One region of the Streptomyces sp. NPDC031554 genome, then DNA from elsewhere that is predicted to be linked to it. Evidence: riboswitches for the same ligand, from Rfam matches in the RefSeq annotation. Region 1 holds a riboswitch; each other region holds the start of a gene.
What was found. A riboswitch is a leader RNA that binds a small molecule or an ion and turns the genes downstream of it on or off. The one in region 1 is predicted to bind cobalamin.
Positions count from the first base shown of each region.

Region 2: linked by a shared signal. The riboswitch ahead of ACZ5FU_RS29255 (energy-coupling factor ABC transporter permease) and the one ahead of ACZ5FU_RS02300 (ribonucleoside-diphosphate reductase subunit alpha) in region 1 are both predicted to bind cobalamin.
Region 3: linked by a shared signal. The riboswitch ahead of ACZ5FU_RS23080 (cobalamin biosynthesis protein) and the one ahead of ACZ5FU_RS02300 (ribonucleoside-diphosphate reductase subunit alpha) in region 1 are both predicted to bind cobalamin.

Region 1 is NZ_JBVIKX010000001.1:527,036-536,506, forward strand. It holds gene ACZ5FU_RS02275 (carbohydrate ABC transporter permease) at 1-613, opposite strand, end outside; gene ACZ5FU_RS02280 (extracellular solute-binding protein) at 906-2,189, opposite strand; gene ACZ5FU_RS02285 (GntR family transcriptional regulator) at 2,612-3,376, shown strand; gene ACZ5FU_RS02290 (DUF3311 domain-containing protein) at 3,507-3,773, shown strand; gene mctP (monocarboxylate uptake permease MctP) at 3,770-5,404, shown strand; cobalamin riboswitch at 5,569-5,704, shown strand; gene ACZ5FU_RS02300 (ribonucleoside-diphosphate reductase subunit alpha) at 5,828-8,197, shown strand; gene ACZ5FU_RS02305 (ribonucleotide-diphosphate reductase subunit beta) at 8,197-9,207, shown strand; gene ACZ5FU_RS02310 (hypothetical protein) at 9,120-9,326, opposite strand; gene ACZ5FU_RS02315 (GlxA family transcriptional regulator) at 9,419-9,471, shown strand, end outside.
Region 2 is NZ_JBVIKX010000013.1:184,607-194,077, forward strand. It holds gene ACZ5FU_RS29215 (ABC transporter substrate-binding protein) at 1-974, shown strand, start outside; gene ACZ5FU_RS29220 (ABC transporter permease) at 971-1,942, shown strand; gene ACZ5FU_RS29225 (ABC transporter permease) at 1,939-2,760, shown strand; gene ACZ5FU_RS29230 (ABC transporter ATP-binding protein) at 2,757-4,301, shown strand; gene ACZ5FU_RS29235 (hypothetical protein) at 4,298-4,426, shown strand; gene ACZ5FU_RS29240 (energy-coupling factor ABC transporter ATP-binding protein) at 4,567-5,397, opposite strand; gene cbiQ (cobalt ECF transporter T component CbiQ) at 5,394-6,143, opposite strand; gene ACZ5FU_RS29250 (energy-coupling factor ABC transporter substrate-binding protein) at 6,150-6,653, opposite strand; gene ACZ5FU_RS29255 (energy-coupling factor ABC transporter permease) at 6,650-7,351, opposite strand; cobalamin riboswitch at 7,382-7,566, opposite strand; gene ACZ5FU_RS29260 (PP2C family protein-serine/threonine phosphatase) at 7,738-8,910, opposite strand; gene ACZ5FU_RS29265 (MarR family winged helix-turn-helix transcriptional regulator) at 9,058-9,471, shown strand, end outside.
Region 3 is NZ_JBVIKX010000009.1:51,150-60,620, forward strand. It holds gene ACZ5FU_RS23060 (alpha/beta hydrolase) at 1-756, opposite strand, end outside; gene ACZ5FU_RS23065 (class II aldolase/adducin family protein) at 1,453-2,145, opposite strand; gene ACZ5FU_RS23070 (inorganic phosphate transporter) at 2,367-3,605, shown strand; gene ACZ5FU_RS23075 (hypothetical protein) at 3,640-3,861, shown strand; cobalamin riboswitch at 4,013-4,152, shown strand; gene ACZ5FU_RS23080 (cobalamin biosynthesis protein) at 4,254-5,222, shown strand; gene ACZ5FU_RS23085 (cobyric acid synthase) at 5,219-6,817, shown strand; gene cobN (cobaltochelatase subunit CobN) at 6,814-9,471, shown strand, end outside.

The DNA of each region.
Region 1 (9,471 bases):
CGGCTCCCCAGATCACCAGCAGCATGATCACGGCCAGGCCCTGCGGCCCGCTCGCGAACCAGTTGTGGCCGATCAGGTCGACGCCGGGCAGCCTGCTCAGGACCGCGTTGAGGATGCCGTAGTCGGCGTCGAACAGCCATTTGAAGACCGTGGTGGCCACGATGATCGGCATGCCCCAGCTGGCCACCAGCGCGATGTTGACGAGCGTCTTCACCCAGCCGGAGACCCGCTGGAGCAGCAGCGCGATCAGCATGCCGGCGACCATCGTGAAGACGACGCAGCCGGCCGCGAAGACGACCGTGCGCACGACGACCGCCCAGAACTCGCCGTCGCCCAGCACCTCGGTGAAGTTGTCGAACCCCGCCGACTCGGCCGGCTGGAAGCCCCACAGCTGGGACTGCCCGAACTTCTGGAAGGAGAGGGTGACCAGACGGACGAGCGGATAGCCCATCACCAGCAGGAGGATCAGCAGGCAGGGGGCGAGCAGCAGCCAGGGGGTGCCGCCGGAGACGGAGGCGCCCCGGGCGCGGGGACGTCGTGGTGCGGACGGCGGCGGGGGTGCCGGCCGCGGCGGCGGCACCTTGGTGGGGGTGGTCGTGTCTGCGGCACTCATCGCGCGCTCCTCAGCGGTCCCTCAGGTCGTACGGAGGCCGGGCCCCGTGGGTGGTGGGTGCACGGCGGCGAGCCCCCGCAGGCATACGGCGGCCGGGGCCCCGCGGGCCGGACGGGAGGCGGGGTCCCGCGGGCCGGACGGCGGCGGGGCCCCGCGGGGTCGAAGGCGGGGCGGGTCCCGTGGGCCGGACGGCGGGGACGCCGCGGGGCCGGGCCCCGTCGGGTGTGCGGGGTGGACGCCCCGCGGGTCGTACGGACGGCGGGGCTCCGCCGCGGCGGAGCCCCGCCCGTCGTCACTTGGTGTTGATGACCTTGTCGATCGCGGCGTCCGCCTCCTTCGCGGCCTGCTCGACGGTCTTCTTGCCGGTGCCGATGCTCTGCAGCATGGTCTGCAGGACCTGGGCCTTCTCGACCTGGCCCCAGCCGGGCGCCATCGGGACGAACCAGTTGGACTCGGCCGCGGTGGCCGGCACGACCGTCTTGGGGTCGTTCTTCAGGGTCGCGAGGTCGGTCTTGTTGTTGGGCAGGTTGCCCTTGGCCATCAGGCCCTTCTGGCCGGCGGGACCGGTGAACGCGTTGATCCACTCGGCGGCGAGTTCCTGCGCGTCCGACTTGACCGGGACGGCGAGGTCGGAACCGCCCAGGAAGACGGGGAGGTTCTTGCCGGACGGGCCGGGCATCACGAAGTTCTCGAGGTTGCCCTTGAGCTTGCCGCTCTTGTCGTTCTCGGGGGCCTCGGCGCTCCCGCCCTCCCAGGCGGCACCGAAGATCATGCCGGACTTGCCCTGGCCGTAGACGATGTGCCGGTCGGACTCGTCCTTGGTCTTGTCGCCGTGCATGTACGTGTCGACGACGTTCTTGAACTCGGTGAGGCCCTTGAGGGACTCGGGCGAGGAGAGGCTGCCCTTCCACTGGCCGCCCTCCTCCTTCGCGATGGAGCCGCCGGCGTCGTAGACGAAGGACATGGCCGCGTACCAGTCGCGGGTGGGCTGGTACCAGGCGCTGAACTTGTCGCCCTCCTTCTTCTGGACCTTGTCCAGGGCGGCGGTCAGCTCGGCGTAGGTCTTCGGGGCCGTCTTGACGCCGGCGGCGGCGAAGAGGTCCTTGCGCCAGTTGCCGACGCGGCCGCCCGCGTAGTAGGGCACGCCGTAGGTCTTGTCCTCGTAGGTCACCGAGGCCTTGAGGCCGTCCAGCCAGGCGGAGGAGTTGTCGAACGCGGAGGCGTCCAGGGGGGCGAAGGCACCCTTGACCATGTAGCCGAGCATCTCGGTGTTGCCCATCTCGACCACGTCGGGGGCCTTGTCGGTGGCGAGCACCGCGTCGAGCTTGGTGTTCTTGTCGGGCCAGCCGTAGTACTCGTGGGTGATCTTGACGCCGGGGTGCTTCTTCTGCACCGCCGCGTCCGCGGCCTTCACCAGGTCGGGCCAGTTGTTCTGCGCGTCGACGGTCAGCCAGACCGTCAGCTCCTTGGCGTCGGCGCCCTTGTCCGAGCCCCCGCTGTCCTTGTCGTCCCCGCACGCCGCGATGGAGACCATCATGCCCGCGATACCGATCGCGGCTATCAGCTTGCGCTTCACGCCAACCCTCCTCAGGGATGCCACAAACCCCCCTGCCTCCCCGCCGCGGTCGAGCGTCAACGCGTACCGTCCGTGGGGCCAGGACCTGGACCAATGGTGTAGACCAGTACCGGGAGCTTGGCTCAGACCAATAGGGCTGTCAAGGGTGTCCGAGCGGGGTCGAGTCGTCCGTTACGGGACCGCGATATGCAGGAACTTTTCAATTCCGGGGCGGCCGATCGGGCCCCTCCGGCGGAACGAACCACCCGGGCCCGAAAGCGTGCTGGACTAGACCAACGAGGGTCCCGGAGGTATACAGAGGGGATCACGGAGCGTGCGGGGTCACCGCACCGGACACCCCGCCCGCGCACCCGTGCCACGATGTGAGCCGCGGCCGACGTCAGCGTCGGCCCGTTCGGCACCCGGAGCCGGGAAGGCAGGCCATGAGCACCGACGTCAGCAGTGCGGAGAACGAGGGTGGGGCGACCGTCCGTACCGCGCGCGTGCCCAAGTACTACCGCCTGAAGAAGCACCTCCTCGACATGACCGAGACGCAGTCGCCCGGCACCCCGGTGCCGCCCGAGCGCACGCTGGCGGCCGAGTTCGACACCTCGCGCACCACCGTGCGCCAGGCGCTCCAGGAACTGGTCGTCGAGGGCCGGCTGGAGCGCATCCAGGGCAAGGGCACCTTCGTCGCCAAGCCGAAGGTCTCCCAGGCGCTCCAACTCACCTCGTACACCGAGGACATGCGCGCCCAGGGCCTCGAACCCACCTCGCAGCTGCTGGAGATCGGCTACATCACCGCCGACGACCGCCTCGCCGGGCTGCTCGACATCACCGCGGGCGGCCGCGTGCTGCGCATCGAGCGGCTGCGCATGGCCAACGGCGAGCCGATGGCCATCGAGACCACCCACCTGTCGGCCAAGCGCTTCCCGGCCCTGCGCAGGTCACTGGTGAAGTACACGTCCCTCTACACCGCGCTCGCCGAGGTCTACGACGTCCACCTGGCCGAGGCCGAGGAGACCATCGAGACCTCCCTGGCCACCCCGCGCGAGGCGGGCCTGCTCGGCACGGACGTCGGCCTGCCGATGCTGATGCTGTCCCGCCACTCCGTGGACAAGGAGGGCCGGCCGGTGGAGTGGGTGCGGTCGGTGTACCGGGGGGACCGGTACAAGTTCGTCGCGCGGCTCAAGCGGCCGGTGGACTGAGGAGCGGCCGCGTCGGGCGGTCGTGTGGAGGGACGGGAGTGATATCCGGACAGGGTCTTCCGCTTCCCTTTATCCGTCACCTACATTTCGTGCGCGTTGCACGTGATCTGCCAGGAGACGGAGCCGCCCGATGCCAGAAGCCCCAGAAGTGACCGCGAGGCCGGTGGTGACGCCGTTGCGCGTCGTCATCGGCCTGTGCCTGTTCGCGCCCTTCGTGGCGATGCTGTGGGTCGGTTCGTACGCGAAGACCGACCCCACGTTCATCGGCATTCCCTTCTTCTACTGGTACCAGATGCTGTGGGTGCTGCTCTCCACCGCGCTCACGGTGACCGCCTACAAGCTGTGGCAGCTCGACCAGCGCGGCCGCGGCAACCGGGGCGGGGGTGCGGCGAAGTGAAGGACGGCGTGAACGGCGTCGCACTCGCCGTCTTCATCTTCTTCTTCCTGGCCGTCACGGTCATGGGCTTCCTGGCCGCGCGCTGGCGCAAGGCCGCCGACGAGCACAGCCTCGACGAATGGGGCCTGGGCGGCCGGTCGTTCGGCACCTGGGTCACCTGGTTCCTGCTCGGCGGCGACCTGTACACCGCCTACACGTTCGTGGCGGTCCCGGCGGCCATCTACGCGGCCGGCGCGGCGGGCTTCTTCGCGGTGCCGTACACGATCCTCGTCTACCCGCTGATCTTCACGTTCCTGCCACGCCTGTGGTCGGTGTCGCACCGGCACGGGTACGTGACGACCTCGGACTTCGTGCGCGGCCGGTTCGGCTCCAAGGGGCTGTCCCTGGCCGTGGCCGTCACCGGCATCCTGGCCACCATGCCGTACATCGCGCTCCAGCTCGTCGGCATCCAGGCCGTGCTGGACGTGATGGGCGTCGGCGGCGGCGAGAACACCAACTGGTTCGTCAAGGACCTGCCGCTGCTGATCGCCTTCGGCGTGCTGGCGGCGTACACCTACTCGTCGGGTCTGCGGGCGCCCGCGCTGATCGCGTTCGTGAAGGACGCGCTGATCTACCTCGTCATCGCGGTGGCGATCATCTACATCCCCATCAAGCTCGGCGGGTTCGACGACGTCTTCGCCAAGGCGGGCGACGCCTTCGCGCAGACCAACCCGGCGACCGGCAAGCCGCGCGGGGCGCTCGCCCCGGCCGAGGCGGGCCAGTGGACGTACGCCACGCTGGCGCTGGGGTCCGCGCTGGCGCTGTTCATGTACCCGCACTCGATCACCGCGACGCTGTCCTCGCGCAGCCGTGACGTGATCCGCCGCAACACCACGATCCTGCCGCTGTACTCCCTCATGCTCGGCCTGCTCGCCCTGCTGGGCTTCATGGCGATCGCCGCCGGGGTGAAGGTCACCAACGGCCAGCTGGCGATCCCGCAGCTCTTCGAGGACATGTTCCCGGCCTGGTTCGCGGGCGTGGCCTTCGCGGCGATCGGCATCGGCGCGCTGGTACCGGCCGCCATCATGTCGATCGCGGCCGCGAACCTGTTCACCCGCAACATCTACAAGGACTTCATCAAGCCGGACGCCACGCCCAAGGAGGAGACCCGCGTCTCCAAGCTGGTCTCGCTGCTGGTGAAGGTGGGCGCGCTGGTCTTCGTCCTCACCATGGACAAGACGGTCGCCATCAACTTCCAGCTGCTGGGCGGCATCTGGATCCTGCAGACCTTCCCGGCCCTGGTGGGCGGCCTGTTCACCCGCTGGTTCCACCGCTGGGCCCTGCTGGGCGGCTGGGCCGTCGGCATGGTCTACGGCACGGTCGCGGCGTACGGCGTCGCCTCCCCGACGCAGGCGCACTTCGGCGGCTCGTCGAAGGAGATCCCCGGCATCGGGGAGATCGGCTACATCGGCCTGACGGCGTTCGTGCTGAACGTGGTGGTGGCGGTGGCGCTGACCTTCGTCCTGAAGGCGCTGAAGGCCCCGGAGGGCGTCGACGAGACGTCCCCGTCGGACTACACGGCGGACGCCGGCGACCCGGGCGTCCAGGTGGAACTGCCGCCGGCGACCGCGGGGACGGCCGCGGGGCACTGAGGCGTCTTCGAGATCCCGCAGCGGGCCGCCGGGGCATGTCCCCGGCGGCCCGTCGGCGTAGGCGCCCGTGCCGCCGGGACGGGCCCACGTCCTCACGGAGTTGACGCTGCGAAGCCGGTCCGACACAACATCTGGGGGTCGCGCGGCGACCCGGCACAAGATGTATGCTCATGCTCGCTGTCGCCGCAGGGGAATCCGGTGCGAATCCGGAACTGTCCCGCAACGGTGTACTCGTGTGCGCGCCCCTCCATGCGCGCCCGCACGGTCAGTCCGAGCACCTGCCGGCAGCGCACCCGGTCCGTCCGGCTCGGGTGCCCTGACGTCCGGGCCTCGCGGAATGGGCCGGTGGACGCGACGCGCCCCCGCGCTCGTGTGCTGCCCCCTGCTCTGCGCAAGGCCCCGCCGAGCGAGGGAGAGCCCCACGTGACCATCGCGCCAGCCGAACCGGCTTCAGCGGCCCCGGAGACCGACGGTCCCGGAGCCGCGCTGCTGCGGACCCTGACCGAACTGACCGCCGACCTCCCCGACACCGACCCCGGCCGGGTCGCCGCCGCCGCCCTGCGGGGCCGGTCCGCGCGGGCGGACGAGGCGGAGCTGCGCGAGCTGGCCACGGAGGCGGCCGCCGGCCTGATCTCCGAGGACCCCGCCTACTCCCGGCTGGCCGCCCGGCTGCTGACGATCGGCATCCGCGCCGAGGCCGCCTCGCAGGGCGTCACCTCCTTCACCGGGTCCGTCGCCGTCGGCCACCGCGAGGGCCTGATCGCCGACCGCACCGCCGCGTTCGTGCGGCTGCACGCCGCCCGGCTCGACGCGCTGGTCGACACCGACGCCGACGACCGCTTCGGCTACTTCGGCCTGCGCACCCTGCACAGCCGCTACCTGCTGCGCCACCCGCTGACCCGCAAGGTCGTCGAGACGCCCCAGCACTTCCTGCTGCGGGTGGCGTGCGGCCTGGCCGAGGACGACACGGCGAGGAGCGTCGACGAGGTCGCCGCGCTCCACGGGCTGATGAGCCGGCTGGACTACCTGCCCTCCTCCCCCACCCTGTTCAACTCCGGCACCCGGCACCCGCAGATGTCGTCCTGCTACCTCCTCGACTCCCCCCTGGACGAGCTGGACTCCCTCTACGACCGCTACCACCAGGTCGCCCGCCTCTCGAAGCACGCCGGCGGCATCGGGCTGTCGTACAGCCGCATCCGCTCGCGCGGGTCGCTCATCCGCGGCACCAACGGGCACTCCAACGGCATCGTGCCGTTCCTGAAGACCCTGGACGCCTCGGTCGCCGCCGTGAACCAGGGCGGCCGGCGCAAGGGCGCGGCCGCGGTCTACCTGGAGACCTGGCACGCCGACATCGAGGAGTTCCTGGAACTGCGCGACAACACCGGTGAGGACGCGCGCCGTACGCACAACCTCAACCTGGCGCACTGGGTGCCGGACGAGTTCATGCGGCGGGTCGACGCCGACGGGCAGTGGTCCCTGTTCTCCCCGGCCGACGTGCCCGAGCTGGTCGACCTGTGGGGCGACGAGTTCGACGCGGCCTACCGCGCGGCCGAGGCCGCGGGCCTCGCGAGGAGGACCCTCCCCGCCCGCGACCTGTACGGGCGCATGATGCGCACCCTGGCGCAGACCGGCAACGGCTGGATGACCTTCAAGGACGCGGCCAACCGCACCGCCAACCAGACCGCGGAACCGGGTCACGTGATCCACTCCTCGAACCTGTGCACGGAGATCCTGGAGGTCACCGACGACGGCGAGACGGCGGTCTGCAACCTGGGTTCGGTGAACCTCGGGGCGTTCGTCGACACGGCCCCCGGCGCCCCCGACGTCATCGACTGGGAGCGGCTGGACGAGACCGTCCGCACCGCCGTCACCTTCCTCGACCGGGTCGTCGACATCAACTTCTACCCCACCGGGCAGGCGAGCCGCTCCAACGCCCGCTGGCGCCCCGTCGGGCTGGGCGCGATGGGCCTCCAGGACGTCTTCTTCAAGCTGCGGCTGCCCTTCGACTCGCCCGAGGCCAGGGCGCTGTCCACCCGGATCGCCGAGCGGATCATGCTCGCCGCGTACGAGGCCTCCGCCGACCTCGCCGAGCGCAACGGCCCGCTGCCCGCCTGGGAGAAGACCCGCACCGCCCGGGGCGTACTGCACCCGGACCACTACGGTGTCGAGTTCGCCTGGCCGCAGCGCTGGGCGGCGCTGCGCGAGCGCGTCGCGGCGACCGGCATGCGCAACTCGCTGCTCCTGGCCATCGCGCCGACCGCCACCATCGCCTCCATCGCCGGCGTGTACGAGTGCATCGAGCCGCAGGTCTCCAACCTGTTCAAGCGCGAGACGCTGTCCGGCGAGTTCCTCCAGGTCAACTCCTACCTGGTGCGCGACCTCAAGGAGCTGGGCGTCTGGGACGCCCGCACCCGCGAGGCCCTGCGCGAGGCGAACGGCTCGGTGCAGTCCTTCACCTGGATCCCCGAGGACGTACGGGCGCTGTACCGCACGGCGTGGGAGATCCCGCAGCGCGGCCTGATCGACATGGCCGCCGCCCGCACCCCGTACCTGGACCAGGCCCAGTCCCTGAACCTGTTCCTGGAGACGCCGACCATCGGCAAGCTCTCCTCGATGTACGCGTACGCCTGGAAGTCGGGCCTGAAGACGACGTACTACCTGCGCTCCCGCCCGGCGACCCGCATCGCCCGCGCGGCACAGGCGCAGGCGCCGCTCCCCGCCCAGCAGCCGGCCCCCGAAGAGGCCGTCGCCTGCTCCCTCGAAAACCCCGAGTCCTGCGAGGCCTGCCAGTAATGACGGAGAACAAGAACCTGCTCGACCCGGGCTTCGAGCTGACCCTGCGCCCGATGCGCTATCCCGACTTCTACGAGCGCTACCGGGACGCCATCAAGAACACCTGGACCGTCGAGGAGGTCGACCTCCACTCGGACGTCACCGACCTGGCGAAGCTGACGCCCGCCGAGCAGCACCTGATCGGGCGGCTGGTCGCGTTCTTCGCGACGGGCGACTCGATCGTGGCGAACAACCTGGTGCTGACGCTGTACAAGCACCTCAACTCCCCCGAGGCACGGCTCTACCTGAGCCGGCAGCTGTTCGAGGAGGCCGTGCACGTCCAGTTCTACCTGACCCTGCTGGACACCTACCTCCCCGACCCGGAGGACCGCGCCGCCGCCTTCGACGCGGTCGAGAACATCCCCTCCATCCGGGAGAAGGCCGAGTTCTGCTTCCGCTGGATGGACTCGGTGGAGAAGCTGGACCGGCTGGAGTCGGCGTCCGACCGCCGCCGCTTCCTGCTCAACCTGATCTGCTTCGCCGCCTGCATCGAGGGCCTGTTCTTCTACGGCGCCTTCGCCTACGTCTACTGGTTCCGCAGCCGGGGTCTGCTGCACGGCCTCGCCACCGGGACCAACTGGGTCTTCCGCGACGAGACCATGCACATGTCCTTCGCGTTCGAGGTCGTCGACACCGTCCGCAAGGAGGAGCCGGAGCTGTTCGACGACAGGCTCCAGGAGCAGGTCACCGACATGCTGCGGGAGGCCGTCGAGGCCGAGCTGCAGTTCGCCCGCGACCTGTGCGGGGACGGCCTGCCGGGCATGAACACCGACTCGATGCGTCAGTACCTCGAGTGCGTCGCCGACCAGCGGCTGAGCCGCCTCGGCTTCGCCCCGGTGTACGGCTCGGAGAACCCGTTCTCCTTCATGGAGCTGCAGGGTGTTCAGGAGCTGACCAACTTCTTCGAGCGCCGCCCGTCGGCGTACCAGGTCGCGGTGGAGGGCACCGTGGACCTGGACGAGGACTTCTGAGCCCGCGGTCCGCGCAGCCGGCGGTCGATCCGGCGCTCGTGGGCCAGTCCCGCGAGCGCCGGACCCGTGAGGAGGAGGAAGACGGCCAGGACCGTGAGGATGTCGGTGAGTGCGTTCATGAGGTAAGCATCGTGCGAGCGCGACACTCCTGACAGTGGCAGGACTGCCGTACACCTTTGAATTCCTGCCACCCCGGGTGCACACTGACCGCATGCTGAAGAACGTGGCCGCGGTCCTCCTCGACGGCGTGCACCCCTTCGAACT
Region 2 (9,471 bases), on a different contig from region 1:
CGGAACCGGTCGGCTCCGGGCCCTTCCGGTTCGTCTCCTTCACACCGGGCCGCTCGGCCGTCTTCCGCCGCAACGACGCCTACTGGGACGGTGCCCCGCACCTCGACGAGCTGGAGATCCTCGTCGCCAACGAGGAGTCGGCCCGCGTCAACGCCCTGCTCGGCGGCCAGGTCGAGTACGCCCACGAACTCAGCCCCACCACCGCCCGCGCCCACGAGGGCGGGGGACGGATCGACATCGTGCGGCTGCGGGGCAGCGCGATGCAGGCCTTCTGCATGAAGACCGACCGCGCCCCCTTCGACGACAAGCGGGTGCGCGAGGCGTTCTTCCTCATCGCCGACCGCCAGGAACTCGTCGACGGCGCCCTGTCCGGCGCGGGCGTCGTCGGCAACGACCTGTTCGGCAAGGGCTACGAGTACTACGCCGACGGCCTCCCGCAGCGCACCCAGGACCTCGACCGGGCCCGCGCCCTGCTGAAGCGGGCGGGCGCCGACGGACTGAGGGTCACCCTGGACACCTCGGCCGTGGCCGCCGGATTCACCGAGGCCGCCGGCATCTTCCGCGACCAGGCGGCCCGGGCCGGAGTCACCGTCGACGTACGGACGGGCAGCAAGGACTCCTACTGGAGCGACATCCTCGACAAGGGCACCCTGTGCTGCTACCGCTCCGGCGCCATGCCCATCGAGACCCACATCTCGCAGCGCCTGCTCACCGGCTCCACCACCAATGCCACCAAGTGGCGGCACCAGGACTTCGACGCCCTGTACCAGCAGGCGCAGTCCACTCGCGACAAGAACGAACGGGCCGCCGTCTACGAGCGCATGCAGCGCCGCCTGTACGCCGAGGGCGGCTTCCTCGTCTGGGGGTTCGCCGACTGGATCATCGCGACCGCCCGCAAGGTGCGGGGCGTCGAGACCGCGGCACCCGCCAACACGCTCGACTGGGCACGCTTCGACAAGGTCTGGCTGACGTGACGGGGCACCCGAGGGCGAGCGGCCCGCGCGCGTTCGTCGCCCGGCGGCTGCTCCTCGGCGTCGCGCAGACGGCGGCCGTCGTGCTGCTGGTCTTCGCGCTCACCGAGGCACTGCCGGGCGACGCGGCCGTGGCCCTGGCCGGAGACCAGCCCGACCCCGCGCGCGTCGCCGTGATCCGCGAGGCCATGGACCTCGACCGGCCGGCGTACGCGCGTCTCGCGGACTGGGCGGCCGGCCTGCCGCACGGCGACCTCGGCACCTCCCTGACCTCCGGCCGCCCGGTGTCCGGCTACCTCGCCGACGGCTTCGGTCCGACCCTGCTGCTGGCCGGCCTCACCCTGGCCCTGCTCGTCCCGCTCGGCCTCGGCCTGGGCGTGCTCGCGGCCCGGTACGAGGGCCGGTTCGCGGACCGCCTGGTCAGCTCCGTCACGCTCGCCGTCTACGCGGTCCCCGAGTTCGCCCTCGGGATCCTGCTGGTGACGGTCGTCGCGCTGAAACTGGCCTGGCTGCCGCCGACCGCCGTCGGCTACGGCACCGACCTGCTCGCCCACCCGGCCGCCCTGGTCCTGCCGGTGCTCGTCCTGCTCGCCCGGCCGGTCTGCTCCCTGTCCCGCCTGGTCCGCGCCGGCATGGTCGACGCCCTCGCCTCGCCCTACGCCGCCCACGCCCGCCGCTGCGGCGTCCCCGGCGTCCGGGTCCGCTACGGCCACGCGCTGCCCAACGCCCTCGCCCCGGCCGTGCAGCAACTGGCCCGTACCGCCGACTGGCTGCTGTGCGGGGTCGTCGTCGTCGAGGCGCTGTTCGTCGTCCCCGGCCTCGGCACGGTCCTGCTCGACGCCGTCGCCGAACGGGACGTACCGGTGGTCCAGGGCCTGGCCGTGGTCTTCGGCGTGCTGACCGTCCTGATCAACCTGGGCGCGGACCTGGTGGCCCACCTGCTGACGCCCCGCGGGGAGGCGGCGGCGTGACCCGCACCCGCTTCGCCCGCTTCACCCGCTTCATCGTGGGGGGCGCCGTCGTCGCCGTCCCGCTCGGCCTCGCCCTCCTGGGCCCCGCCCTCGCCGGCGAACCGGGCCCCCGCTCCGTGTCCTTCGCCCTGGGCGACGGCCACCCGCTCGGCACCGACTTCGTCGGCCGCGACGTGTGGCGGCAGGTCCTGCACGGCGGCCGTACGGTCGTCCTCAGCGCGCTCGCCGCGACCGTCCTGGCCTACCTGGTCGCCCTGCCCGTCGGCCTGACCGCCGCGCTCACCCACGCGCGGCGCCTGGAGGAACTGCTGATGCGGCCGCTGGACGTGCTGCTCGCCGTGCCGTCCCTGCTGCTGATCCTGCTCGTGGCGTCCGTGTTCCCGCCGGGCGCGGCCGGGCTCGCGCTGCTCGTCGCGCTGGTGAACGTGCCCGACGCCGCCCGGATCGTGCGGGCGGCGGCGGCCGGGGCCGCCGCCCGGCCGGCGGTCGAGGCGCTGCGCATGCAGGGCGAGACCCGGTGGCGCGTCGCCGTCGGCTACGTCGGCCGGGCCACCCTGCGCACCCTCGTCGCCGACGCCGGGATCCGGCTGACCGGTGTGCTGTACCTGGTGTCCACGGCCGCCTTCCTCGGTGTGGGCGTCGCCCCGGACGCCGCCGACTGGGCGGTGATGGTCGACCGCAACCGCACCGGGCTGTTCGTGCAGCCCTGGGCGGTCGTGGTGCCCGCCCTGCTGATCGTGGCGCTGACGACGGGCACCAACCTGCTCTTCGACGCCGCCCTGGAGAAGACCCCGCGACGAAAGGGACGACGCCCGTGAGCCACGACACCCCCGCCGCGGCGGAGATCCGCGGTCTGCGCGTCGAGATCGACGGACGGACCCTCGTCGACGGCGTGAACCTGCGGGTGCCGCCCGGCCGGGTGACCGCGCTGGTCGGCGCCTCCGGCAGCGGCAAGACCACGACCGGCCTCGCGCTGCTGGGGGAGTACCCGCCCGGCGCCCGCGTCACCGGCGAGGTGCTCCGCCCCACCGACGGACCCGTCGGGTACGTCCCCCAGCACCCCGCGGCCGTCCTCAACCCGGCCCGTCGCGTCGGCGCCCTCCTGCACGACATCGCCCGCTCCCGGGTCCGCCACCTGCCGCGCGCCGAACGCCGCGCGGCAGCGCACGAGCTGGTGCTGGGCGCTCTGGAGGACGCCCAGCTCCCGGACGGCGGGACGCTGGTGCGGCGTCACCCGCACCAGCTCTCCGGCGGCCAGCAGCAACGGGTCGTGCTCGCCCAGGCCCTCCTGCTCGGCGCCCGCGTCGTCGTCGCCGACGAACCCACCACCGGCCAGGACGCGTCGACCAAGGAACGGATCGTCGCGCAGTTGGCGTCGGTCACGGCCCGGGGCATCGCGGTGGTGCTGCTCAGTCACGACCTGGACGTGGTGCGCGCCCTCGCCGGCGAGGTCCTGGTGATGCGGGCGGGCCGGGTCGTCGAGTCCGGCCCGGCCGAACGGCTGTGGCGCGCGCCCCGGCACGAGTGGACCCGCCGCCTCCTCGACGGGAACCGGGCGCGGCCGCCGCGGGACACCCCCGTCGAGGCCGCCCGGCCCGTCCTGACGGTCCGCGGCCTGACCGCCGTCCACGGCACCGCCACGGTGCTGCGCGTCCCACGGCTCGCGCTGGGCGCCGGTGAGTGCCTGGCCGTCGTCGGCCGGTCGGGCAGCGGCAAGACCACGCTCGCCCGCTGCCTGGCCGGGCTGCACCGCGACCACACCGGAGAGATCCTGCTCGACGGGACGCGGCTCGCGCACAGCCTGCGACGCCGCGACCGGGACCAGCTCGCCGCCGTGCAGTACGTGTTCCAGGACGCCCGCGCCGCGTTCGACGAGTTCCGGCCCGTCCTCGCGCAGGTCGCCCGCACGGCGGTCCGGCTGCGCGGCACCGACGAACGCACCGCCGTCGGCGAGGCGACGGCGACGCTGGCCCGCCTGGGCCTGCCGGAGGACCTCGTCCACCGCCCGCCCGGCGCCCTCTCCGGCGGCGAACTCCAGCGGGCCGCCCTCGCCCGCGCCCTGCTCGCCCGGCCCCGGGTCCTCGTCTGCGACGAGGTCACCTCCGGCCTCGACCCGGTGACCCGGCGCGGCATCCTCGACCTCCTGGACGGCCTCGTGCGCGACGGCGACGGCCTCGCCCTGGTCCTCATCACGCACGACCCGCACACCGCGCGCCTCGCCCACCGCGTCGCCGTGCTGGAGGCCGGTGAACTGGTCGAACAGGGCCCGGCGCAGCGGGTGCCGGCGGCTCCCCGGCATCCGCCCACCGCCTCGCCGACGCGGGCCGCGGCCCGTCCGGGGGAGGGAACACGTCCGTGACGGGGCCGCACCGCCGGGCCCTCCCCGCGGACCGGCCGCCGGGGCGGGGCGGCCGCGCACCGCTCGCCGGGCCGGAGTCCAAGCCGGTCGGCGCGGCGCACGGCGCCACCGGCATCGAGGGCTGAGACACCTCGCGCGCCGGCCGGTGCAGCTTCCCGCACCCGCGCCGCCCGCGCCCCGCGCCGCCCGCGCCCCGCGCCGCCCGCGCCCCGCGCCGGTCCCGGCGCCCGGCACCGCCGGGCCGGGCGCCGGGACCGGCGCGGGCTCAGCCCCCGGCCAGCAGCGCCGCCAGTTCCTCCGGGCTGCGCGGTCCGGTCCCCCCGTCGGACAACAGGCCCTGTCCGGCGAGCAGCGGGGCGACCGCGACGCCCCAGGGCAGGCGCAGCCCCGCCGCACGGAGCAGGTCCGTGCGGGCCAGCGCGGTGGCCGCCGGACCGGTGTGCGCGCCGGACGGGGTGAGCAGGGCCGCGTCGTCGGCCCAGCGCAGGGCGAGATCGACGTCGTGGGTGGCCATCACCACCGTCGTACCGGACGCGCGCAGCCCGTCCAGGGTGGCGAGCAGCCGTTCCTGGCCGTCCGGGTCGAGCCCGGCGGTCGGCTCGTCGAGGATCAGCACGCGCGGCCGCATCGCGACGGCGCCCGCGATCGCGGTCCGCTTGCGCTGCCCGTAGGACAGCAGGTGGGTGGGGCGGTCGGCCAGGGCGGTGATGTCCAGCGCGGCGAGCGCCTCGTCCACCCGGGCCCGCGCCTCGGCGTCGGGCAGCCCCAGGTTCAGCGGCCCGAACGACACGTCCTGGGCGACGGACGCGGCGAACAGCTGGTCGTCGGGGTCCTGCACCACCAGCTGCACGGTCGTCCGCAGCCGGGTCAGCCCCTTGCGGTCGTACCCGACCGGCCGTCCCTCGACCGTCAGCGTGCCGGTCCGCGGGCGCAGTCCGCCGCTGAGCAGCCGCATCAGGGTCGTCTTCCCGCTGCCGTTGCGGCCGAGCAGGGCGAGGGCGCGCCCCTCGCGCACCGTGAAGTCGAGGTCCTCGAGCACGGCCGGGCCGTCCTCGTACCCGAAGGAGACACCCCGCAGGGCGACCAGCTCGCTCATGACAGGGGCCTTTCCAGGACGAGGGCGATGACGGCCAGAGCCACCAGGAGGGCGGCCGCGGCCGCCGTGAAGCGCGCCGAGACGCGGGCCTCGGGCACCAGGACCCGCAGGGTGCCGTCGTAACCGCGTCCGGCGAGCCCGGCCTGTAGCCGCGCCGCCCGGTCGAAGGCCCGCACGAAGGCGGTGGCGCCGAGCCCGGCGAGCGAACGCCACTCGGCGGCCCGGCCGGTGTGCCCGAGCCGGGCCGCCTGCGCCTCCCGGATCCGGCGCATCGAGTCCAGCAGCAGGAAACTCATGCGGTACGTCACCAGGGCGACGTCGACGACCGGCGCGGGCACGCCGGCCCTCACCAGGCGGGGCAGCAGGTCCGACATGGGCGTGGTGAACGCGAACAGCAGCACGCCGAGCGAGGCGGCCGAGGTGCGCAGCATCAGCTCCCCGGCCCGCACCGGGCCGCCGTCGGCCGGCGTCACGAACCCGTCGGGCCCGCCCACCTGCACGAGCAGGGTGAGCGCGCCCGACGCGCAGAAGCCCAGCGGGACCCGGTAGGCGCGCCACAGCCGGCGGGGCGGCACCCCCGCCGGCCCCAGCAGCAGGGCGAGCGCCGTCAGCAGGACCAGGGCCGCGCCGGGCCAGGGCGGCAGGGAGACCGCGAGCAGGGTGAGGCCGAGCCCCAGCACGGCCTTGTCCACGGGATGGCGGTGGCGCCAGCGGCTGCTGTGCGCCGCCGCGTCGATCGGCAGCACGCCCGGTCAGACCCGTCCCCGCGAGGACTTCCCCGGATCGGGCGCGCCCACGCCGTCGGGCCCCGCGGCCCCGCTGCGCGCTTCGGCACCGGCCCGGGCGTCGGCGCCGTCCCGCGGTTCGGTGCCGCTCAGGGCGTCGCCACCGCTCCGGGCGTCGGTGCCGTCCGGGACGTCGGCCCCGTCCTGCTCCCGCTCCAGCCTTGCCAGCGTCCGCAGTTCGCCCTGGCGGCGGCCGCGGCGCACCCCGAAGTAGTAGGCGAGGACGCCCGCGCCCAGGGCCGCCTGGAGGGCGAACAGCGCCGACTCGATCTCCCCGGACGGCGGCTCGTACAGGGGCGAGAACCACGGCTCGTAGTCCGGCCGCAGCTCGGTGATCGCCGTCTCCGCCTCGCCGTCGGCCCCGGCGAACGGCTGCTCCTTGTGGTCGCCGAGGCCCAGGGCCAGCGGCAGCACCGCGAGCGCGAGCACGGCGAGCAGCAGCAGGAGGTTGATCCTCGTGTTCCGCTTCACCGGGTCACCGCCCCGGTCGTGTCCGACGTGCGGTCCCCGGCCGGCAGCACGCCCAGCCGGGCCAGTTCGCCCTTGCTGGACTGCACGAGCAGCCGCATCACCAGGACGGTCAGGAGCCCCTCGCTCACCGCCAGCGGGATCTGCGTGACGGCGAAGATGGACCCGAACTTGCCGAGCGCGCCGAGGAACCCGCTGCTCGGGTCGGGGAACGCCAGCGCCAGCTGCACACTGGTCACGCAGTAGGTGGACAGGTCGGCGACGAACGCGCCGGCGAACACCGCGACCATCAGCGGCACGCGGCGGTGCCGCAGCAGGCGGTACACGCCGTATCCGGCCCACGGCCCGACGATCGCCATGGAGAACACGTTGGCGCCGAGCGTGGTCAGGCCGCCGTGTGCGAGCAGCAGGGCCTGGAAGAGCAGGGTGATCGTGCCCAGCACGGCCATGATCGGCGGCCGGAACAGCACGGCGCCCAGCCCGGTACCGGTGGGATGTGAACAACTCCCGGTCACCGAAGGGAGTTTGAGAGCGGACAGGACGAACGTGAAGGCGCCGGAGGCGCCGAGCAGCAGGGTGCTCTCGGGATGTTCCCTGACTTCACGGGTGAGCGACCGGGCTCCGTGGACGACGAACGGCGCCGACGCGACGCTCCAGGCGACCGCGTGCGCCGGAGGCAGAAAACCCTCGGCTATGTGCATGGCTCAGCAGACCCTCTCCAGCACCTCGTGGATGGTTGACGCGCCTTGGCCGGTCTCCTGGCTGACGGGTACCACCGCCCGTGCTCCGCCTTCCCGGGTCCATGAGGACCCAGTGGCTGCCCGTGAGGGCCGGAGCCGGACTTCCCGATCACAGTGGCGAGGGCCGCACCGGCATCACACCGGATTTCCCGTTCACCAAGGCGTGGTGACAGTAGTGCGAGGACAGGGGCGGTGACAAGCGGGAACGGGGGCGCACGGACGGCGGACGCGGGGTGTCGTCCCGGCGCACACCGGCCTCGCCGGGGCTGTGGGGACCCCGGTCGGCGGCCGTGTCGGTTTCGCCACACCGGCCGGCCGGGGGCCGCGCGGGACCGGGGCCCGCGGGGTCAGCGGCCGTGCCAGTCCAGGCACACCACGAGCGCGTCGTCCTGCGCCGCGGACCCGCCGCGGCGCCCCGTCAGTTCACGCAGCACGGCGCACGGGACCTCGGCCGCCGGCAGCAGCCGGGTGGCGGCGATCGCGCGGGCCAGGGCGGTGTCCCCGTACGTCCTTCCGCCGGACGGGGCGACCGCGTGGACGCCGTCGCTGACGAACACCAGCCGGTCACCGGGCTCCACCTGGAGCGGCTGTGCCACGTAGTCGGTCTCCTCGAACATGCCCAGCGGCAACTGGGCTTCCAGGTGCACGCGTTCGACGGTGCCCGCCCGCAGCCGCAGCAGCCGCGGCGAGCCGGCGTCCACCACCTGGGCCCGTCCCGTGGCGAGTTCGACCTCCAGCATCAGCACCGACAGGTGGCGGCGGCCCCGGTGGTGGGCGTGCACCGCCTGGTCGGCCAGCGCCGCCTGATCGGCGATCGGCAGACCGGCCCGCCGCGCGTTGCGCAGCGCGCTGACCGCCAGGTTCGTCAGCAGCGACGCCTCCGTGCCCTCCCCCGTGCCGTTGTTGACGTACAGGGTGAGGCGGTCGTCCGTCGCGGACCAGTCGAAGTGGTCGCCGTGGACGGCGTAGGCGGGCTCCACCTGGGCGCCGAGCGCGTATCCGGGGCCGGTGCCGGAGCGGGCCGGGAGGAGCTGCCACTGCATCTCCGCGGCCAGGGTGAGCCGTTCCCTGCGCCGGGCCCGCAGGTACAGGTCGGTGGCCCGCTCGGCCACGACCACCTCGTGCCCGAGCACCTGCGCGACCTCCGCCAGCTCGCCCAGCACGTCCGGCGCCCCGCCGTCCTCGGGCAGCGTCACCGACAGCACCCCGAGCCGGTCGCCGCGCACCGAGACCGGCAGGTGCGCCCGCACCCGCCCGCTCCCGGCCGGCTCGACGCACGGCTCCTGCGCGCCGAACGCGCGGCCCGCGGCGCCGGCGTGCACCGGCAGGGGCTCCCGGTCCCGGGGGCCGGCCACCGGCTGCAGCACGGTCAGGCCGTAGTCGGCCATGAGCAGCTCGACGCGGAGCGCCGCGTACTGCTCGACCAGCGCACCGCGGACGGCCTCGACCAGTTCCTGGGGTGCCGCCGTGCGCAGGGCGCGTTCGGCGGTGACGAATCTGTTCGTGACGGGGGGTACCACGACGGGAGTAACACCGATCCTTCGCTCTGTGGCCGGTCCGCCGGCCGGAGGCGTCCCGCGCGCCGGAGCGGCGCGGCGGGTTCGAGGGGTTCCGAGGGGCGGGGGAGCCGCCAGTACGCCGGCGGCCGTCCCGGTGTCTGCGAGAGTGTGACCGTGACTGCCTTCCGCCACCGCCCGGAACCCGACCAGGTCGCACGGGTGACCGCGACGGCCGCGGAGCTGCTGGAAGTGCTGTGGGGACGGGCCTCCACGGCGCCCGCGTCCGCGTCCCAGCTCCGCGTGCTGTTCGTCCTGGAGCACCAGGAGGGCATCAACCTGCGCACCCTCGCCGACTCGCTGGCCTCCACCCCGCCGTCCACGAGCCGCCTGTGCGACCGGCTCCAGGCCGCCGGGCTGGTGGAGCGGGTGGTGAGCCCTTCCGACCGGCGTGAGCTGCGGCTGCGCCTCAGCGCACGGGGGCGGACCTTCCTGGCCGACCTCCGGGAGCGCCGGGAGCGGGAACTGCGCGCGGTGCTGGCGGGGATGCCCGCGGGGAAGCGGGGCGCGCTGCTGGAGGGGCTC
Region 3 (9,471 bases), on a different contig from region 1:
GTCGCGCAGCCCCGAGCGGGCGGCGGCGCGCAGGACCATGGTGGCGCCGGTGGACCAGCCGAGCAGGACGAGACGTTCGGCGCCGTGGCGGACGGCGTAGCGCATCGCCGCGTCCAGGTCGCGCCACTCGCTCTCGCCGAGGTGGTTGAGGCCGTCCGGGGGGCGGGGGGCGCCCAGGTCGCCGCGGTAGGAGAGGGCGAGGACCGGGAAGCGGCGGCGGTGCAGGAAGCCGGTCAGGTTCAGGGCGTGTTCCCGGGTGGCGCCCAGGCCGTGCACCGCGATCACCCAGGTGCGGCGGGCGCCGGGGACGAACCAGGCGGGCAGCGGTCCCAGCTCGCCGGGCACGTCGACGTCGGCGTGGTCGAGGCCGAGCGCGGTGCTCGGGTCGCCCACGTACAGGTTCGGGGTGAGCCACACCGCGTCGCCCGCGTCGAGGGTGCCGTGGGTGACCCGCTCCAGACGGCGCACGACCGTGTCGGCGGAGTGCGGGGCGGTGTCCAGGACGGGGCCGACGACCGCGTGGGAGCCGTCGCCCGCGAGCCCGTAGGTGCCGGGGCGCAGGGCGGCGAGGTCGCGGGTGAGGGTCACCCGGCCGTCGGCCGTGCCGTGGACGGTGAGCCGGGGTTCGGTGGGCAGGGGGCGGCCGGGTGACGGCTTCAGCGCCGCGCCGCTGGCGAGGCGGCCTGCGGCCACGCTTGCGGCGCCGGCGGCCAGGGCCGCGGCGGCGGTGACGGCGGTTGCGGTGACGGTGCGCACCCGTCCAGTGTCCTGGCCGATCCCGCCGGGGGCCAGTGGTGGAGGGCGGCGGGGGTGCGGGAGCGGACGGCCGCGGCCGTTCCTCCGGCGCCCGCGGGCCCGCGGCGGACGGCGGGCGAGCCGCTGTCCGCCGGGCCGGACGGGGGCCGGACGGCGGAGCCGCGTGGGGCCCGCCCACCGGCCACCCGGCCGGCCCGCACGGCGGAGCCGTGTATCCGGGCCGGGTGGTCTGGCCGTGTACCCGGGCCGCGTGGCCGGCCCGTCCGGGGCCGGCCCGTCCGGGGCCGGCCCGTCCGGGGCCGGAGGGCGGAGCCGCGTGCGGTCCGTGTCGCAGGGCCGCGCCGTCGGCCCGCGCGGCATCGCAGGGCCGCGCCGTCGGCCCGCGCGGCGGAGTCAGGTGCCCGGTCCCCGCGTCGGCGTCGAGGGCGGAACCGTTCGTCCGCCCGCCTGCGGAACCGCACGACCCACCCGCCCGGCGAAGCCACAGGGTCGGCCCGCGGGGCGCCCGCCCCCGCCCGTCGGCCCGGACCGCGAGGCCGGGTGGCCGGGTGGCCGGGTGGCCGGCCCGCGCGGCGGAGCACGCCCCCCGCCCGCGCGGCGCGGTCGCGCACCGGCACGGCCGTCGCCGTCGAGACGGCGGCCGAGGGGCGGCGGCCGAGGGCGCCCGTGCCGCGGCCGCGGGCCCGGTGTGCCGCCTCAGCGCTTCTGTCCGTAGCCCCGCAGGCGTTCCGCCACCTCCCCCAGCTGCTCGTCGGTCAGCAGGTTCGGGGTGCGGCCCGGGACGGACGAGGCGGTCAGCCACAGCCGGCACATCCACTCCAGCTGGGCCGTGCGGTCGTAGGCCTGGTCGAGGGTGGTGCCGTGGGTGAGGGTGCCGTGGTTCTGGAGGAGGCAGGCGGTGCGGCCGGTGAGGGCGTGGAGGAGGTTGCGGGCGAGTTCCTCGGTGCCGTAGGTCGCGTAGGGGGCGACGCGGACGGGGCCGCCGAGGGCGGCCGTCATGTAGTGGACGGAGGGGAGCTCGCTCACGAGGGTCGAGACGGCGGTGGCGTGCACGGCGTGGGTGTGGACGACGGCGCGGGCGTCGGTGGTGCGGTGGACGGCGAGGTGCATGGGCAGTTCGCTGGTCGGGGTGAGGGTGCCGAGGACCTGCCGGCCGTCGAGGTCGACGCCGGTGACGTCGTCCGGGGTGAGACGGTCGTAGGGGACGCCCGAGGGGGTGACCAGGACGAGGTCCCCGACGCGGACCGAGACGTTGCCCGAGGTGCCGACGACGAGCCCGTCTGCGACGGTGCGGCGGGCCGTCGCCACGAGCTGTTCCCAGGCGTGCGCGACCTCCTCACCGCGGAGGTCGTGGAGGCCGTCGCCGGTGTCGCTTCGCTGCTCTGCCATGCCGCGATCCTGCCAGGTGACGAACGTCTCCTCGACGGCCCCGCGGGGCCGTCGGGAACGGGGGGCGGGGACCCGGACCCGTGCGGCGTCCGGGGCGTCGCGACGAAGCGGAATCGACATCGCCGATTGTGGACACCACGATGCCCGTCCCAGTTCACCTTCCGTTCACCCGGGTTACCTACGTTCATCCAGCCAATGACTTCGAACGATTGCCTGGGTAAATGGAAAGCTTCTCGCTGATCCTCGCGATTGTGGTAGTAACCGCACTCGCGTTCGATTTCACGAACGGTTTCCACGACACCGCCAACGCGATGGCCACCACCATCTCGACCGGTGCGCTCAAGCCCAAGGTGGCGGTGGCCATGTCCGCCGTCCTGAACCTTGTAGGCGCCTTTCTCTCCGTGGAGGTCGCCAACACGATCTCCAAGGGTCTCGTCGACGAGACCGGCATCCGCCCCGAGGTCATCTTCGCCGCCCTGGTCGGCGCGATCCTCTGGAACCTGCTGACCTGGCTGGTCGGACTCCCGTCCAGTTCCTCGCACGCCCTGATGGGCGGTCTGATCGGCGCCACCATCGCCTCGGCCGGCGCCGGCGCGGTCCACGGCGACGTGCTCGTCACCAAGGTCCTGATCCCGGCGGTCGCGGCGCCGATCGTCGCGGGCGTCGCGGCGATGCTCGCGACCCGGCTGTCGTACTCGCTGGGCAGGAAGGCCGACGGCAAGGCCGCCGCCAAGGGCTACCGAACCGGCCAGATCGCCTCCGCCGGCCTGGTCTCGCTCGCCCACGGCACCAACGACGCGCAGAAGACGATGGGCATCATCACCCTCGCCCTGGTCGCCGGCGGCGCCGTCGCCCCCGACTCCGACCCGCCGCTGTGGGTCATCCTGTCCGCGGGCCTGGCGATCGCGCTCGGCACCTACCTCGGCGGCTGGCGCATCATCCGCACCATGGGCAAGGGCCTGACCGACCTCCAGCCGCAGCAGGGCTTCGCCGCCCAGACCAGCGCGGCCACCGTCATCCTGGCCTCCTCCCACCTGGGCTTCTCGCTCTCCACCACGCACTCGGTCTCCGGCTCGGTCATGGGCGCGGGCCTGGGCCGCAAGGGCGGCGTCGTGCGCTGGTCGACCGCCACCCGGATGTTCGTCGCCTGGGGCCTGACGCTGCCGGCCGCGGCCCTGGTCGGCGCCCTCGCCGAGTACGTGACCGGCTTCGGCAGCTGGGGCACGGCGCTCGTCGCGGTGTTCCTCATCGCCTCCAGCGCGGCGATCTGGAAGATCTCGCGGCGCGAGGTCGTCGACCACACGAACGTCGTCGACGACGAGCCGGCCGGCGTGGTCACCACCGCGATCGCCGCCGTGACCCCGCCCCCGGCGGGCACGGTCACCGAGGACCTCACGGCCACCATCCCCGCCCCGGCGGAGCCGGCCCCGCCGGCCGCCCCCACCGTCACCACCGTCTGAGTCCGGCCCCCACCGGTACGAAGGAAGAAGCAGCATGAAGATCGACTGGGCGGCTCTCGGCTCCGTCTTCGGCGTCAGTCTCGTCGTCACCGTGGCCCTCGTGGCCCTGTTCACCCTCGGCATCATGGGCCTCTCCCACCGCGAGCGGGCCGTGGCCCGGGGCGGCTCCGCCACCCTGGCCGTCACCGGCGCGTACGCGTGCTTCGCAGCCTGCGCCGGGGCGGTGGCCTACGGGATCTCGCTGATCATCGTCTGACCGGACGGCACACACACGCGCGTGGGGCGCGGGACGGACCACCGTCCCGCGCCCCACGCGCGCGTGGCGGCCGTGACCGGCGATGTGCGGGGGCCGGCGGCCTGTGGGGTTCTGCACACTGTCCCGTCGCAGGTCAACAGCGAGTTGACGGCCGTTCCGGGCCCGTGGTGGACTTCCGGGGCCATGTACGGCGACGCAGGAGGAAGCCGGTGTGAATCCGGCGCGGTCCCGCCACTGTCACCGGGGTAGACCCCCCCGGGAGCCAGGAACTCTCGTCGCCGGTCTCGTCGAACCAGGGCGTGGACACCCTGAGTGAGGACATACCGCCATGCTCGGCTGCCGTTCGAGGTACAGCACCAGGTCACTGCCCGGCCCGTCGGCCGGCTGAGCCGATGGGTACCGATCGCCACTACGCGTACGGTGCCGCCGCCGGCCTCCTGGGGGACCTGCTCCTCGGCGATCCGCGCCGGGGGCATCCGGTCGCCGTGTTCGGGCGGGCCGCGGCCGGCGTGGAGCGGGTGCTGTGGCGGGACCACCGCGGGTGGGGCGCCCTGCACACCGCCGTGTGCGCCGGCGGCGCCGTGGCCCTCGGGGCCCTCGCCGCCCGTGCCGCACGCCGCTCCCCCGCCGCCTCCGTCACGCTGACCGCAGCCGCCGCGTGGGCCGTCGTCGGCGGGACCTCGCTGGTACGGGAGGCCCGGACCGTCGGGCGGGCCCTGGAGGCGGGGGACGTCGAGGCCGCGCGGGCACGGCTGCCGCACCTGTGCGGGCGGGACCCGCAGTCCCTGGACGCCGACGGGATCGCCCGCGCGGTCGTCGAGTCCGTCGCCGAGAACACCTCCGACGCGGTCGTGGGCGCCCTGGTGTGGGGGGCCGTCGGCGGCGTGCCGGGGCTGCTCGGGTTCCGGGCCGTCAACACCCTGGACGCCATGGTCGGCCACCGCTCGCCGCGCCACCTGCGCTTCGGATGGGCGTCGGCCCGGCTCGACGACGTCGCCGGCTGGCCGGGGGCACGGCTGACCGCCGTCCTGGCCGCCGTCGCCGGTGACGATCCGCGCGGGGCGGTGCGGGCCTGGCGGGCCGACGCGCGCAGGCATCCCAGCCCCAACGCCGGTCCCGTGGAGGCCTCGTTCGCCGGCGCCCTCGGGGTGCGGCTGGGCGGGACGCTGTCGTACGGCGGACGCGTCGAGCACCGGCCCGTGCTGAACGGCGGGCGGGGGCGGCCCGTCGAGGCCCGCGACATCGAACGTGCCGCGCGGCTCTCCCGCCGCGTCGGCCTGCTCGCGCTCGGCGCCACCGTCGCCGCGCGCGTCGTCGCCGCGAGGATCCTCGCGGCGGGAGTGAAGGGGCGTACGTCATGAGCGGGGGTCTCCTCGTCGCCGGCACCACCTCGGACGCCGGCAAGAGCGTCGTCACGGCCGGGATCTGCCGGTGGCTGGTGCGGCAGGGCGTCCGGGTGGCGCCCTTCAAGGCGCAGAACATGTCCCTCAACTCGTTCGTGACCCGCGAGGGCGCCGAGATCGGGCGCGCGCAGGCCATGCAGGCGCAGGCCTGCCGCATCGAGCCGACGGCGCTGATGAACCCGGTGCTGCTCAAGCCGGGCGGCGAGCGGAGCAGCCAGGTCGTGCTGCTCGGCAAGCCGGTCGGCGAGATGAGCGCGCGCGGCTTCTTCGGGGAGACCGGGGAGCCCGGGAGGCCCGGGGAGCCCGGCGGATCGTCCTCCAGGGGCGGGCTGCGCGGCGGACGGCGGGAGGAACTCCTCGGGACCGTCCTCGACTGTCTCGCCGAGTTGCGGGGCACGTATGACGCGGTGATCTGTGAGGGGGCGGGCAGTCCCGCCGAGATCAACCTGCGGCGGACCGACATCGTGAACATGGGGATCGCCCGCAACGCGCGGCTCCCCGTGCTCGTCGTCGGCGACATCGACCGCGGCGGGGTCTTCGCCTCCTTCTTCGGCACCGTCGCGCTGCTCTCCCCCGAGGACCAGGCACTGGTCGCGGGGTTCCTGGTCAACAAGTTCCGGGGGGACGTGAGCCTGCTGGAACCGGGGCTCGACATGCTCCACGGGCTCACCGGGCGGCACACCTACGGCGTCCTGCCCTTCCGGCACGGCCTCGGCATCGACGAGGAGGACGGACTGCGGGTGTCGCTGCGCGGTACCGTCCGGGAGTCGAACACCGCCCCGCCCGTCGGCGAGGACGTGCTGCGGGTCGCCGTCTGCGCGGTCCCGCTGATGTCCAACTTCACCGACGTGGACGCGCTGGCCGCCGAGCCGGGCGTCGTCGTGCGGTTCGTGGACCGGCCGGAGGAACTGGCCGACGCCGACCTCGTGGTGATCCCCGGGACCCGCGGGACGGTGCGCGCGCTGGAGTGGCTGCGGGAGCGCGGGCTGGCGGACGCGATCCTGCGCAGGGTCGCCGAGCGGCGGCCCGTGCTGGGCGTCTGCGGCGGCTTCCAGATCCTCGGCGAGCGCATCGAGGACGAGGTCGAGTCGCGCGCCGGCGAGGTCGCGGGGCTCGGCGTCCTCCCCGTCCGGGTGCGGTTCGCCCGCGAGAAGACCCTCACCCGGCCGGCCGGCGAGGCCCTCGGCGAACGGGTCGAGGGGTACGAGATCCATCACGGGGTCGCCGACGTCACCGGGGGCGAGGCGTTCCTCCGCGATGACGAGGGGCACAGCCTGGACGGCTGCCGGGTCGGCCAGACCTGGGGCACCCACTGGCACGGCTCCCTGGAGTCGGACGGATTCCGCCGGGCGTTCCTGCGGGAGGTGGCGGCCGCCGCGGGCCGCCGCTTCGTGCCGGCCGCCGACACCTCCTTCGCCGCGCTGCGCGAGGAGCAGCTCGACCGGCTCGGCGACCTGATCGAACAGCACGCGGACACGGACGCGCTGTGGCGGCTCATCGAGTCGGGCGCGCCGCAAGGACTGCCCTTCATCCCACCGGGAGCGCCCGCATGAGCACAGTGTTGTTGTTGTCCACCGCCGACACCGACCTGCTGGCGGCCCGGGCCGCCGACGGCGCCTCGTACCGGATCGGCAACCCGACCCGCGTGGACGTCGCACAGGACCTGCCGGGCCTGATCGAGGGCGCGGACGTCGCCGTCGTACGGCTGCTCGGCGGGAAGCGGGCCTGGGAGGACGGGCTCGCCGCGCTGAAGGCGTCCGGCGTCCCCACCGTCCTGCTGGGCGGGGAGGCCGTGCCGGACGCGGAGCTGATGGCCGAGTCGTCCGTGCCGGCCGGCGTGGTGGCGGAGGCGCTCCGGTACCTCGTCGAGGGCGGCCCCGCCAACCTCACCGAGCTGGCCCGGTTCCTCTCGGACACCGTCCTGCTGACGGGCGAGGGCTTCGAGGAGCCGCGGCCGATGCCCGCGCACGGCGTCCACGGGGACCGGGAGCTCCGGGAGGGCCGGCCGACCGTCGGCGTGCTCTTCTACCGGGCGCACGAGCTGAGCGGCAACACCGCCTTCGTGGACACGCTGTGCGACGCGATCGAGGCGACGGGCGCCAACGCCCTCCCGGTGTACTGCGGTTCGCTGCGCGACGCCGACCCCGGCCTGTACGAGATCCTCGGCACGGCGGACACCCTGGTCGCCACCGTGCTGGCCGCGGGCGGCACCCACGCCTCGCAGGCGTCGGCCGGCGGCGACGAGGAGGCCTGGGACATCGGGGCGCTCGCCGACCTCGACGTGCCCGTCCTGCAGGGGCTGTGCCTGACCTCGTCGAGGGCCGCCTGGGACGCCTCCGACGCCGCCCTGTCCCCGATGGACGCGGCGATGCAGGTCGCGATCCCCGAGTTCGACGGACGGCTGATCACCGTCCCCTTCTCCTTCAAGGAGCAGGGCCCCGACGACGTCCCGGTGTACGTCGCCGACCCCGAGCGGGCCGCGCGCGTCGCCGGGATCGCCGTACGGCACGCCCGGCTGAAGCACAAGGCGAACGCCGACAAGAAGCTCGCGCTCGTCTTCACCGCCTACCCCACCAAGCACTCGCGGGTCGGCAACGCGGTCGGCCTCGACACACCCGCCTCCGCCGTCCGGGTGCTGGACGCGCTGAAGGCGGCCGGCTACTCCCTCACCGAGTACCCCGACAACGGCGACGAGCTGATCCACCGGCTGATCGAGGCCGGCGGCCACGACGTCGAGTGGCTGACCGAGGAGCAGCTCGCCGCCGCGCCCGCCCGGGTGCCGCTGGCCGACTACCGGGCCTGGTTCGACCGGCTCGACGCGGACCTCAGGCAGGGCATGCTGGACGCGTGGGGCGAGCCGCCGGGCGGCCTGTACGTCGACGGCGACGACATCGTGCTGGCGTCCCTGCGGTTCGGGAACGTCGTCGTGATGATCCAGCCGCCGCGCGGCTTCGGCGAGAACCCGATCGCGATCTACCACGACCCCGACATGCCGCCGTCGCACCACTACATGGCCGCCTACCGCTGGCTGGAGAACGGTTTCGGCGCCGACGCGATCGTCCACATGGGCAAGCACGGCACGATGGAGTGGCTGCCGGGCAAGGGGCTGGGCCTGAGCGGGGGCTGCGCCCCCGACGCCGTGCTCGGTGAACTCCCGCTGATCTACCCGTTCATCGTCAACGACCCCGGCGAGGGCACGCAGGCCAAGCGGCGCGGGCACGCCACCGTCGTCGACCACCTGGTGCCGCCGATGGCGCGCGCCGACACCTACGGCGACCTGGCCAAGCTGGAGCAGCTCCTCGACGAGTACGCGCTCGTCTCCGACCTGGACCCGGCCAAGGCGCCGGCCGTGCGGGCGCAGATCTGGACGCTGGTGAAGGCCGCCGAGCTCCACCACGACCTGCACGTCGACGACCAGCCGGACGACGAGGCGTTCGACGAGTTCGTCATGCACATCGACGGCTACCTGTGCGAGATCAAGGACGTGCAGATCCGCGACGGCCTGCACGTCCTGGGCGGCGGGCCGGTGGGCGAGCCGCGCGTGAACCTGGTGCTGGCCGTGCTGCGGGCCTCGCAGGTGTGGGGCGGGCGGGCGAACGCGCTGCCGGGCCTGCGGGCCTGCCTGGCCGAGCACTTCGGGCTGGCCGAGAAGGAGCTGCTCGCCGAGCCGGGGGCGCCGGTCAAGGTGCCGGTGGAGCTGACGGAGCTGGTGCCGGGGCCGTCGCGCAGCGCCGCCGACGCGATCGACCTGCTGGAGCAGCTGTGCCGGCGGATCGCGGAGGGCATGGAGGCGCGGGGGTGGGCGGCCGGTGAGAGCCGGGCGCTCGTCCGGGAGGTGCTGGGCACCGAACTCGCCGACGCCGTCGCGGTGGTGGAGTTCGCCTGCACGGAGGTCGTGCCCCGGCTGGAGCGGACCACCGACGAGATCGGGCACATCCTGCACGCGCTGAACGGGGGTTACGTCCCCGCCGGCCCGTCCGGCTCGCCGACGCGCGGGCTGGTCAACGTGCTGCCGACCGGCCGCAACTTCTACTCGGTCGACCCCAAGGCCATCCCGTCCCGCCTGAGTTGGGAGGTCGGCCAGTCCCTCGCCGACTCCCTCGTGCAGCGGTACCTGACGGACACCGGCGCGTACCCGAAGTCGGTCGGCCTGACGGTGTGGGGCACCTCGGCCATGCGCACCCAGGGCGACGACATCGCCGAGATC